DNA from 4 places in the Robertmurraya beringensis genome. Region 1 is predicted to be linked to each of the others. Evidence: riboswitches for the same ligand, from Rfam matches in the RefSeq annotation. Region 1 holds a riboswitch; each other region holds the start of a gene.

Region 1 (3,010 bases):
TGCTTCAATTCCTTTGTACAAGCTCGTTTTTGTTACCTCTACCAAACGTTTTGTTTCTTCGGAAGCTTCTCCCACCATATACGTCCACGCAGAGTCTGCTAAGGCACCATTCACATTAACAACCATATCTATCGTGACAATGTCCCCTGTATTTAGTGGTTCTTTTCTTGGAAAGCCGTGGCAAATCTCATCATTAATGCTTGCACATGTTGCATACTCGTAACCTCTGTAACCCTTTTGCTGAGCAATAGCACCATGCCGGGCTAAATATGTATCAACAAACTGGTCAATTTCCCAAGTGGTTATTCCTGGTTTGATTATTTTTTTAATTTCTTTATGACAAGCAGCCAGAAGCTCCCCTGCTTTTTTCATTGCCTCAATCTCACGAGGTGATTTTAAAACAATCATTTATCTCACCTTCCCCCAAATCCCAATAATGTATAGTCTTTATTGTACTCTCTATTGGTCTATATTAGCAAAGCATTCCTATGTCTAATTTTGTTAGATATCCTCAAACAATAGTCAATCAAACGTTTGATTGAATTCCCTTCCCCCCTTTAATACCAACAAACACAAAAAAAGAATTTGTCGAACAAAAAAAACAGGTTTCACCCCCCCCATTCCCGGGTATAAAAGGGTGTCAGACACCCTTCGTGGACAAAATGGACCATTCTGTCTTTTTGTGGTGTCTGTCACCGTTCGTGGACAGATGGGGCGGTTTTGTACGTCTGGGGTGGACAGTGGAAATTTTTTATTTATGCCCACAATTAACACTTTCATTGCGAACTGTATTGTGTATAATGCTACATAGAAGTATTAAAAGTGGTTAATCCGTTTTTAATTACCAGAACCGTAATTACCTTCCATTTGTGACTAACTAAAGAAATTTTAAGAACGGAATCTACTATTTTCGTTCTGAATATGGAACTACCCAATTTTTTTTGCTATTATGAATTCATACAGAGAGATAGGTGAGTGATCTAGATGATTGGAGATCGTGTTAAAAAACTTCGTCTTGAGAAGAAAATGTCCATGTCTGAGCTAGCAGAACAAGCTGGTGTCGCGAAATCATACTTAAGTTCATTAGAAAGAAATTTACAAACGAATCCGTCTATCCAATTTCTTGAGAAAATTTCAGCTGTCCTTCATGTACCAGTTGATCATCTTATACATGAGCACCCAAATAAAGACGAACTAGATTCTGACTGGATGAAGCTTGTGAAAGAGGCTATGAACTCCGGGGTTTCGAAGGATCAATTTAAAGAATTTCTTGAGTTTAATAAATGGAGAAGTAACCAATCAAATAATAGCTAATGCAAAAAAGACAAAATCCAGGTGATTTTGTCTTTTTTTGGCTCTTTTTTTATACTTTGTAGCATAATTTTAATAAAAATAGCTATTTCCACGTTAAAATCGGCTTTTAGATTTTAACAACAATCTTTATGAAAACTGCCTATTACAAAACAAAAAGCATTCCTATCCGGTCCATCCTTAACAGAAATACTTTCATTATATGTATGAAACAACACTGAGTTTCTTTTTATCTTTTGATTTCAGTCTCATCTAAAAATCTTCTAATCTCTTCTTTCTCCAGGCCCAACTTTTTTGCTTCAATGATTAACATCATCCACTCATAGTCTAGCTCTTCTAATGTCACTTCACTCGTTTCCAACATTCCTCAATCTCCCCCTAAAATACAATCGTATTCCAGGCAGTCCAGCCGTCTTAGCAAAAAACTTCCAACTACCTTAGACCTGCGACTTTGCGTCCCCCCTTTTCAGAAGGTTTGCCTTTTTCTGCGTTTTATTCTCCTAATGTGATTCACTTATCAATCATTTTACTACTCGATTTTAGTAAATTGTGTAAAAATTTGTCATACACTTAAAAACTATCCCAACTTTTTAGCAACAGTATTCGACAAAGACCTCCATAAAGAACAATTGAACACCAAAGGGTACATACATTTTTTTACATTTATAAAAATTTGCACAAAAATCATAAGTCTTCCTGTCGCCCACTGTCGAAATCATTTTTAAAATTTTCTGACTTTTGTTAATTAAGTCTTTATTCCTAGTTTTTGTTTCTCATAGGCTTTCAATTTTCTTTGGATTGGTATGATATTTACATGTACCCTTTCAAGTGTAATTGCGTCAAAAAATGGTAACTTTGTTAGGTTATGACCACATATAGGACAGATCCACTCCCCTGCTTCCGAACTGCTGTAAGAAGGACGATAGCATTTGTCACAGTTTTTCCGGTACATTCCTGCCACCTACTATTCTAATAGTTTTCGTTTGTTATCATATTATTTTTTGTTCTATATAAAGAATTACTTACTTTTATTTTAGACGCAAGTACAGTTAAAACTAAACACCCTAAAGTGACCATTTTTTCGTTATAATGAACGATTTTCTTTCATTTTCATCTCCATTCTCCTTATATCTTACTTTTACAATTTTTTTTAAGAACAACTCGTTCGTAACAATGTACAGATCGACCTATTGTAAAACTATTTCTATTTTTATGCATAAAAAAAGGAATCAGTCCTTATTAGACTGACTCCTTCATGATAATTTTTAAGATAAAGTGTTAAGTTGAACAGCTATTTTTGATCCAACATCAGCATTATTTTTCACCAATGCTATATTAGCTTCCAAGCTTCTTCCTTCTGTAAGTTCTTTCACCTTTGCTAAAAGGAATGGAGTAACATTTTTACCTGCAATCTCATTTTCCTTTGCTTCTTTTAATGCCGATTCAATTACACCGTTGATAAATTCCTCTTCAAGAGCATCTGTTTCTGGGATTGGGTTCGCAATAACCACTCCACCCTTCAATCCTAGCTCCCACTTTGTATGAATCATGCTTGCTGCTTCTTTTTCATCTTCCACTTGAACGTTCACTTGGAAAGGACTTGTTCTTGTATAAAAAGACGGAAGAACTTCTGTACCAAATCCAACGACGGGCACCCCATGCGTTTCTAAGTATTCAAGTGTTAAACCAATATCAAGAA
Region 2 (3,010 bases), on a different contig from region 1:
ATTAATAGGCTTAAATCGGTCTAAATCAATAAACAAAATCGCAAACTCATCTTGTCTACTAATTAAACGATCAATAACATCCTTTAAAAATCGGATATTCGGGAGATTTGTTAATGTGTCATGAGATGCCAAGTATTGGATTTCTTTTACCTGATTATCCCTTTCAATCGCTAATCCAGTTAAATAACTAAATACTTTAAGTAATTCGATTTCATACGACTTTGGTTTTCTTACTTCAGGATGATAGATCGCAAATGTACCGAATAATTCTCCTTTTGACGACAGAATGGGAATCGACCAACAAGAATGCAATTGATAGCTCAAAGGGATCGTTTTCCAATTAGACCAAGATGGGTCAGTTTCAATATCCGAGACAATTGCTATCTCTTTCGTGAAAGCAGCATGTCCACAAGATGCATAGTTCAAACCAACTGGAAACCGGTCGATTTTCTTTAAAAATCCATCTGGAAAGCTATGTGAATATCCGTTACGTAACCAATTCTCACTCTCTTCATAAAACATTATCGAGCAAATACTGTTACTAGATAGTACCTCCACAGCATTCACAATATTTCGAAAAACATCAATTAATGGTTCACCTGACGCAATCATTTGTAAGGCTTTATACTGTTTATCACTAATGGCTTGGTATTTTTCTTGCTCCGTAATATTTCTACCTACTACGACTAAACTATCTGCATAACCGTTCTCATCATAAAGTGGAATCTTTCTAACATGAAATGTATAGTCATTCCCATCCATACGAAACGATTCTTTTAATTGAAATTCTGTTTTACTTACCCACGCTTGATTGTCTGAATGAACACAAATAGGACCATAGTTCTCAAACTTTTTGTATTTCTGTGCAAGTTGTTCATCCGTTTTTCCCTTATATGCCCCTTCCTCAATATCAAATAATTGCAGGGTCTTTTTATTTGCTTCGATCCATCTTCCATTAACATCTTTTACAATTAAGTAATCATTACTTGTATGAAACACTTTCTCCAATAAATCGAATTTTTGGTTGCTCATGACATGACCTTCTTCTCTTCTGTTATATTTCTATTGTAATGTTAAAGGTGTATGGCCAATAAATTTAAAGAAATACAGAAAAGACCTATACCAAAAGGGATATAGGTCTTCCGATTATTCCCTTGGCAACTCAGCCATCCTAGTTCCTTTTGAACCTTAGACCTGTAGCTTTGCGTCCCCACCTTTCAATGAGTTTGCCTTTTTCAATTTTATTTTATATTTTAGCAAACATATTATAGAAGATTTGTCGAAAATAGTCGATAACTATGATAAAAGTCACTGTTTTTTTTAATTAAAAAATCGTTCTTTTTCCTCATTAAATATATAATTAATATTTATTGTAAAAACATGTTTATCAAATACATTTTACGGGTATCAGTTCTTGGGGAAATGTAAAAGGGGGAACATCTTATGGAACTTACATATCAAGCTTCTTTTGACTTAAAATACTTTATTGAAGAAAATAAAGATAAATTTAAGAACTCACTTCTTCTAGAGGCTGTAAATGTAAAAGATCGGATCGATGAAATACTAAGGATCGGTAATATCAACTTAGTCTCGAATGCTCAAAAGCTGGTCATTGACATTATTGATGGTAATGAAGATGCACTGAAAGCTTTTGCCAAGCAGGAGGGAATTGTCTGGGCAACCCATTCAATTGAATTATCCTTCAAACTGGAGTGGGTTCAAGCGATAAGGCGTACACTTTGGAGATTTATTCAATCGTTTAACAATCTTTCCAACAAATATGATTTGGATGACTTCTTTCATCTCGAGCTACAAATTAATAACCGTGTCGACCAGTTTTTGAATACTTTCTTTATCAGTTATTCAAATTACAAAGATGCCCTAATTGTTGCACAAAGACAACTAGTTGAAAATCTATCAGTACCTATTATTCCAATCACTTCTTCTGTATGTATTTTGCCTTTAATTGGGACCGTAGACTCCTTCCGAACGGCCATACTTGAAGAAAAGGTTCTCACAGAAATTGGAAGACTACGAATTCAAACGTTAATTATTGATTTATCAGGAATTGGCAATATGGAACCCGACGTGATCGATCATCTCATGAAAATCATCGATGGTACTTCCATGATGGGTTGCCATTCGATTATTACTGGTTTACGTGCCGAAGTGGTTAAAAAGATGATTCATTTAGATATTTCCTCCTTCTTTATGAAGACAAAAACATTAGGAACTTTACAACAAGCATTAAAGCAATACATTATTCAATAGAAAAACCAGGGTTTTTCCCTGGTTTTTAAATCGCAAATCGATGGTTTCCAATTGTTTCTATCACTTGTCTTGATAAAATCCATGTGTCCGTTGCGATTTCCGGATTATAAAAATATATAGCCTCTGAATCATTCTCTTTGTCAACTAGAGCCTCTTCTACCGCTTCCACTGATTCCACATCCGCTGGCTTGTTAATCTCTCCATTTTGAACAGGAGAAAATGCATACGTACCAGATACCTGCTCATATACAACTTCTTTTACTGTGTCAGGGAATTCTTCATGCTCTACTCGGTTAATAATAACTTCTGCCACAGCCACTTTCCCTTCGTACGGCTCTCCTTTTGCTTCCGCGCTTACGAGTCGGGCCATCAATTCCTTTTCCTGATCTGTAACATCAATTTCCTTTTCATATAATGTTGGAAATTTATCATGATTCTCTTTTATTAATTCTAGAGCAGAGTTATCCGTTTTGCTTACTACTTTCCAAGATGTTTCTCCACTTTTCACTGAAAGAGTTTGTTCAGCTGCGCTCGAAGTAGTTTCGAACCCAACCAATGTGAACGATAGAGTAGAGAGAACAAGTAGTTTTTTTAGAATGTTTTTCATAAAAAATACCTCCTTGTTGTCGATACCAAGAAGGTTACCAGATGTAATATACCCGTGCATGTTCCAATTATTGGACAAATAAATTTTATTGACACAATATATTGATAGACCGGGCTTTATCCACTAATATGA
Region 3 (3,010 bases), on a different contig from region 1:
TCACAATCTGTCAGTTGAAAGCTGCCTAAATAGGAGCAAGCTTCACGAATCGCTTGAACCTCTGCATGGGCAGTAGGGTCATTGCTGCTGGTGACCTCATTTTTGCCTTTACCGATAATTTCCCCGTCCTTAATCACAATTGCCCCAAAAGGACCACCATGATTACTTAACACATTTTCACACGCTAACTTAATCGCTTCATTCATAAAAAATACTTTTTCCAATAGAATCACCTTTTCTGATGTAGTGAATGATTGATTAAAAAACTAACCTTTGTAAAAAGGTTAGTTTTTTTGGGTTGGAGGGCAAAAGAGGTTTCATATAATTGGTGGGTTTATTTCTGTATTATATGTATGTTTGAATATTCTGTCTGTTATGTTGTGATATTTTTTAACAATAAAAAAGCTCTTACCTGAAAAAGGTAGGAGCAACTTGTCAGATTATTTACGCTGAGTTTATTATAGTGTTTTATAGGTATAAAGAACCAGTTGATTTGAAATACCTAAAATATATTCACATTATTATTTCTGAAAAATAAGGAGTGTAAAAAGGGAATGGATGAATAAAAATAAAATAAGGGAGTAAGAAGAGTTTGCGCTGTTTTAATATAATATTTACCTAACATTACCTAGTGTTAAATTTACATAAAACCTCTTTTTTTTTCATTTTTTTTAGTGTAGAATACTAGTAAATAAGTAATGTTTATCACAGAGTCTTTTTCATTAAATAAGGGCGCGAAGAAATATGACTTGTACGTGGGCACCTGAGTCATATTGAGCGATTGGTGCAACCGACCTTTACAACTACATTCCATTGAATGAGCTGTAAAGGTTTTTTTATCCCCAAATTTAAGAACAAGCTCTCGAAAAAACATAAAAAAATTAAAAGGGGACCTTTCTTCATGTTAAAATCATTAAAGAAGAAAATGAAAGACCAAGCTGGTTTAACGCTAATTGAACTACTTGTTGTTATTGTTATTTTGGGGATTATTGCTGCTGTTGCGATTCCGATGGTTATGAGTCAGAGACAAGAGGCTGAGGATAATACAGATTTACAAAATCTGAAACTTGTTCAAGATGCAGTAAATCGATTTAATGCAGTTGAGGGAGTATGGCCAGGGAGTACAGACGAGGTAATAACTACTACTGAGCTAGTCCCAGAATTTCTAAATGAAATTCCAACAACATGCGCTGATGGAACTACTGCTGCAGAATTTAGAATTGATGGTAATGGTGTAGTTGAGTCTAGCTGTGTAACTACTCCATAGAGAAATAAAAGCTGTCGCGTCTCTGAGACTGTGGCAGCTTTGTTTTTAAGAGAAATCTCTGAAAGGAGCTAAATGAATTGTATATATTTGATTTATTTATTATCTTATTTTCCCTCGTATTCGGTAGCTTCTTCAATGTAGTAGCCATCCGCCTACTAAAAAAAGAATCCATCTCCTACCCACCATCCCACTGTACCTCCTGTAATCACAGGTTAGGTTTCTTTGATTTATTTCCTCTATTTAGTTACCTATTCATTAAAGGTCGTTGTCGTTATTGTAAAGAAAAAATCTCTCCTCTATACCCATTAGGAGAAGCTATGACTGCGATTATATTTTTTGTTGTTTACAAAGAAATAGGGCTTACTTCAGAACTAATTCCTGCCATTCTTTTATCAACATTATTAATTCTTTCTGTTTTAACAGACATCCGTGAAAAATTGATTCTAGATGTGATTACTCTACCAAGTATTGTGGTTCTTGTTATTGTACGTTTCTTCATCGGAGAAGAACCATTTTTAACTTACTTACTAGGCAGTGTAGTTGGTTTCGGTTTGCTCTTGTTGCTAGCTGTTGTCAGCAAAGGCGGCATGGGTGGCGGTGACATTAAGCTGTATGCAGCTATTGGAGTGGTACTCGGTCCAGCACTAACTGTAATGAGCTTGGTTTTAGCCTCGTTTGTAGGAGCCATTGTTGGAATACTATTAATCGCATTAAAAATTGTTAAACGAAAAGAACCGATTGCCTTTGGGCCTTCGATTATGATTGGAACATTAGTGGCTTACCTGTATGGGGAAGAAATTTGGACTTGGTACAGCTCACTACTCCTATAAGGGGCAGATGATATGAACAACGAAAAGGGAGTTACATTAATTGAATTGTTGATCTCTGTTGTTATTGCTGGAATGGTGATTGTACCGTTGCTCCTAATTATGACGGGTTCCTTTACAAGGACAGTGGAGCAAGGGGAAGACACGCAATTGAATTATTATGGTCAACAAATTATGGAGATTATCCGTGAAAAGGGGTATATAAGCGGAACCTCCCCTACACAATATTATTGCCAAAAAGATCAGAGCTGCGGCACCGCTACTATAGCTAACTATGATGCGAAAGTAACAATTACAGTAAATCCGGTTACGTATAGTGCGATTGAGTTCTTTGAAGTAACAGCAAAAATAGTATCAACTGACTCTTCAAGTTTAGAGCTTGTCACGGTGGTGAAAAAGCAATGAGAGATGAAAAAGGTGTAACACTAATTGAATTACTCATTGTCATTTTAATTATGGTAAGTATCTCAGCACTTGCCTTTACCCTGTTTAGCTATGGGACAAAAATGGAACAAGCAGTAGCAAAGGAAAATGAACTCCAGCGTGAGGCTCGTTTTATTATGGAAACGATCTCGAATACGGTAAGAGATGGAAATGAAATAAGCAATAAAATTGTTTACTCTAATGGTGAAATAAAATTAGTATCAGGGACCGTGTTATCTAAAAATGTTAAGAGCTATACGGTTACTGAACAGCTTGTTGAAGGTGGCACGAAAAAAAGGTACAAAGTGACTTTGGTTTTAGAAAAAGGTGATCACGAGTATAAGGTTTCAACAGAAGTATTTAATGATGCGCAAAAAAGAGTAAGGTATTAAGTGGTCGATGGGGGATGAAGATGATACGAAGATTAAAAGGTAACGAGTCAGGAGCAGCATTAATGATTGTTCTCTTTATTGTTGTCCTTGTTAGTATCGTT
Region 4 (3,010 bases), on a different contig from region 1:
CCTCTTATGTAGAAATCCTAAATGGCAAAGGGCCACAGGTGTTGTCCGAAATGAAACATACCACGGTAAAAGGGAAACAATTAAAGGTTCATATAGCCAGAAAATAAGCACTTCCTAAGGGGTGCTTTTTTAATTGACAAAAAAAGAACGAAACCAATTGACAGAATCTTACTCATGATTTAATATTATCATTATCAATAATGATAATAAAAACAAGGGGGATTTACTATGATTAGCAATGCAGTGATCTTGAGCATGGTAGCAGTTATCATATTTTCCATTCTTCTATTTGTGAGTGCCATTCTGATGACAAAAAAACAGGTAGGCATTTCTCTGAAGCCGTTAATAATAGGGAGCATTGGGTTTGTTATTATCACTCAAGTATTAGAGAAACTTCTTCATGTTCTCGTCATAACCAGTTTTCCAAACTATGCGGACCATCCATGGTTATTTGGATTATATGGCGGTTTAGCTGCAGGGATTTTCGAGGAATTGGGACGGTGTATCTTATTTATCTGGCTGTTAAAAAAATATCAGGATTACAGGGGTGGCCTGTCTTTCGGGGTAGGCTGGGGTGGCATTGAAGCCGTAGTTATTGCCCTTTCAACGGTGGTACCATTTCTTCTATTTGCAACGATGATCAATGCAGGTACATTTGATTCATCTATAGGAGCCAGTCTTCCAAGTGATCAGGCAGCAACCATTAAAGAGACGTTATTAAATCAAGGAATCTCTCACTACTTATGGGCAATACCAGAGCGTTTCTTTGCTCTCTTTATGCAAATCGCTTTCACTTTACTTGTTTTACTAGCGGTCATTAAAAAGAAGTTTCAATACGTACTGCTTGCTATAATTGCTCATGCGGCGATTGATTTTCCTTTAGCCTTCTTCCAAACTGGATACATTAAGAGCTTATGGATCATTGAGTTATACATTGCCTTCATCGGAGTTCTATCTTTCTTCATTATAAAAAGATTAAGAAAATTGCTGATTGGGTAAAAATACCTGAGGCAAAAGTCGGTTTTGATAAAGTATAATAAAAGATGACTGTTTTCGTACAGTTAGTTGCTTTGGAAAAATCCCAAATGCCGGATTTTTCCCCGCATAACGCTGGGTTTTTTGGTCTATTTGGAGAGTAGCTCTTTTCTAAGGATGAAATTATTCTGATTAGCTGTTGAAACATAGAGTTAATTTCCTGAAAAGTGTGTATATAGCAACAATGTTTTAGAAAAGAGCCTAAAAGAAAAACTGTAAAAGGCAAACTTTACCGAAAGGGAAGGACGCAAAGCCGTGAGCCTAATCGCTTATCATGCGAATGGTCGTCAGGTTGCCAGGTCTCATTTTGTGAGCCTCGGCTTGCAGAATGGGGGAACGTAAAATGAAAAAGCTTGTTGTATCTATGATTATGGTGTTGCTTTTTTCAATGGGAGGCTTTGGATCAAACATGAGTGCTTCTACGGTAGATCGCTCCACATGGCTTTGGAATCCGTGGGACATTGTGAGCAATGAAACAGGAACCTTAAGCTTTCTTGAACAAAAGCAAATCAACAAAGTGTATGTACAAATTGACCGTGATATCCCTATGAATGTATATCGTAGCTTTATTACGAAGGCATCCGTAAAAGGAATAAAAGTATATGCTCTAGACGGAGCACCAAGCTGGGTAGCTCCAAAAGGATATCGAAATCAAGATGCGTTAATGAATTGGTTGAAAACCTATCAAGCAGGATCAACCGCTTCGCAAAAATTTACAGGCATTCATTTAGATGTAGAGCCTTACTTATATAGCGGTTGGAATACGAATAGAGCGGCAACTGTCAAAAGCTTTCAAGAGTTAATCACAAAAGCGAATACCTCTGCTGCAGGTTTAAAACTGCCACTTGAAGCCGACCTGCCATTCTGGTTTGATGAAGTGTCTTATAACAATACGTATGGCAAAGGAAATCTAGCAGAGTGGGTTATTACAAAAACGAATAGTGTAACAATTATGGCCTACCGTGACAGTGCTCCTGCCATCATTGAAATTGTAAAAAATGAAGTAGCCTTTGCTGGCAAACACCATAAGGCATTAGTCATCGGTGTAGAAACAGGGGCAACAGACGAAGGCGATATGATTTCCTTTTTTGAAGAAGGGGAAGCCTACATGAACGAACAGCTGGCTTCCGTTGCCTCACATTACGGAACAAGCCCTGGGTATAAGGGAATGGCTATCCACCATGTGGGAAGCTGGAAAACCATGAAACCATAACGAAAGAAAGCTAGCAGGTACAGAAACCTGCTAGCTTTCTTACTTAATATAAGAACGTAATTGTTGCAGTTTTGCTTTTCCTAAGTGCCCCTCTAAGGTTGTTAAAGCACTTTCTACTACAAATTGCCTCTGATTATTAGGTTGCAAAAGTTCTTCTAGAATAAAATCAAGTAGCTCAATATATTTCACAGAGTCGGGCATATTCATGCTTTCTTTTTTCAATGACATAATTTCTAGAGTCAGCTTTTCTTGATAAGATTTATCTTTTTTATGACAAGTTGGAGACCAATCATCCAACAGTTCTGGTGAAAGAAGTTGCTCACCGGTTTCCCCGACATTCTTCATTAACGCCACAAGTCGATTGACACTATATCTGACTACTCGCTCAGGATTACTCTTTAAGCTATTCGCCATTCTCTCGTACTTAAGGTTATGGTGGAAAATAGCTGTAAACATAATGGCAGCATCCAGAAGATAAGGCTTCTTGCTCTCTCCAAAAATTTCATCAAAGCGTTCGTATACCCAACGTAACATTCGTAACTGAAAATCACTAATAAACTTTTTTAACTCAGAATCATTTAAAAATAGTACTTCTTCGTATAAAGGAATCAGTTTACTCGCTCGATTCGTCTTCACTTGCAGCTCCATTTGCTTAATGAACACTTCAATATCTGACGGGTCTTTTCCAATTAAGAGTTCGTTTCTTTCGTGCTCAAACTTTTTTTGTATCACTCGGAAAATGGCCATAAGTAGTTCGTTCTT

Evidence for each region. A riboswitch is a leader RNA that binds a small molecule or an ion and turns the genes downstream of it on or off. The one in region 1 is predicted to bind cyclic di-GMP.
Region 2: linked by a shared signal. The riboswitch ahead of ACFFHF_RS13300 (EAL domain-containing protein) and the one ahead of sinI (DNA-binding anti-repressor SinI) in region 1 are both predicted to bind cyclic di-GMP.
Region 3: linked by a shared signal. The riboswitch ahead of ACFFHF_RS00605 (competence type IV pilus major pilin ComGC) and the one ahead of sinI (DNA-binding anti-repressor SinI) in region 1 are both predicted to bind cyclic di-GMP.
Region 4: linked by a shared signal. The riboswitch ahead of ACFFHF_RS20530 (amidase) and the one ahead of sinI (DNA-binding anti-repressor SinI) in region 1 are both predicted to bind cyclic di-GMP.

What each region holds. Positions count from the first base shown of each region.
Region 1 is NZ_JBHLUU010000007.1:19,783-22,792, forward strand. Features, by position in the region: gene map (type I methionyl aminopeptidase) at 1-408, opposite strand, end outside; gene ACFFHF_RS01070 (helix-turn-helix domain-containing protein) at 985-1,314, shown strand; gene sinI (DNA-binding anti-repressor SinI) at 1,541-1,675, opposite strand; cyclic di-GMP riboswitch class I at 1,708-1,801, opposite strand; gene ACFFHF_RS01080 (pseudouridine-5'-phosphate glycosidase) at 2,577-3,010, opposite strand, start outside.
Region 2 is NZ_JBHLUU010000096.1:184-3,193, reverse strand. Features, by position in the region: gene ACFFHF_RS13300 (EAL domain-containing protein) at 1-1,032, opposite strand, end outside; cyclic di-GMP riboswitch class I at 1,154-1,241, opposite strand; gene ACFFHF_RS13295 (STAS domain-containing protein) at 1,444-2,271, shown strand; gene ACFFHF_RS13290 (cell wall hydrolase) at 2,297-2,878, opposite strand.
Region 3 is NZ_JBHLUU010000005.1:36,792-39,801, forward strand. Features, by position in the region: gene ACFFHF_RS00600 (nucleoside deaminase) at 1-224, opposite strand, end outside; cyclic di-GMP riboswitch class II at 722-805, shown strand; gene ACFFHF_RS00605 (competence type IV pilus major pilin ComGC) at 902-1,267, shown strand; gene ACFFHF_RS00610 (prepilin peptidase) at 1,345-2,097, shown strand; gene ACFFHF_RS00615 (type IV pilus modification PilV family protein) at 2,110-2,499, shown strand; gene ACFFHF_RS00620 (prepilin-type N-terminal cleavage/methylation domain-containing protein) at 2,496-2,909, shown strand; gene ACFFHF_RS00625 (hypothetical protein) at 2,930-3,010, shown strand, end outside.
Region 4 is NZ_JBHLUU010000123.1:24,021-27,030, forward strand. Features, by position in the region: gene ACFFHF_RS20520 (DEAD/DEAH box helicase) at 1-107, shown strand, start outside; gene ACFFHF_RS20525 (YhfC family intramembrane metalloprotease) at 229-999, shown strand; cyclic di-GMP riboswitch class I at 1,247-1,335, shown strand; gene ACFFHF_RS20530 (amidase) at 1,379-2,248, shown strand; gene ACFFHF_RS20535 (TetR/AcrR family transcriptional regulator) at 2,288-3,010, opposite strand, start outside.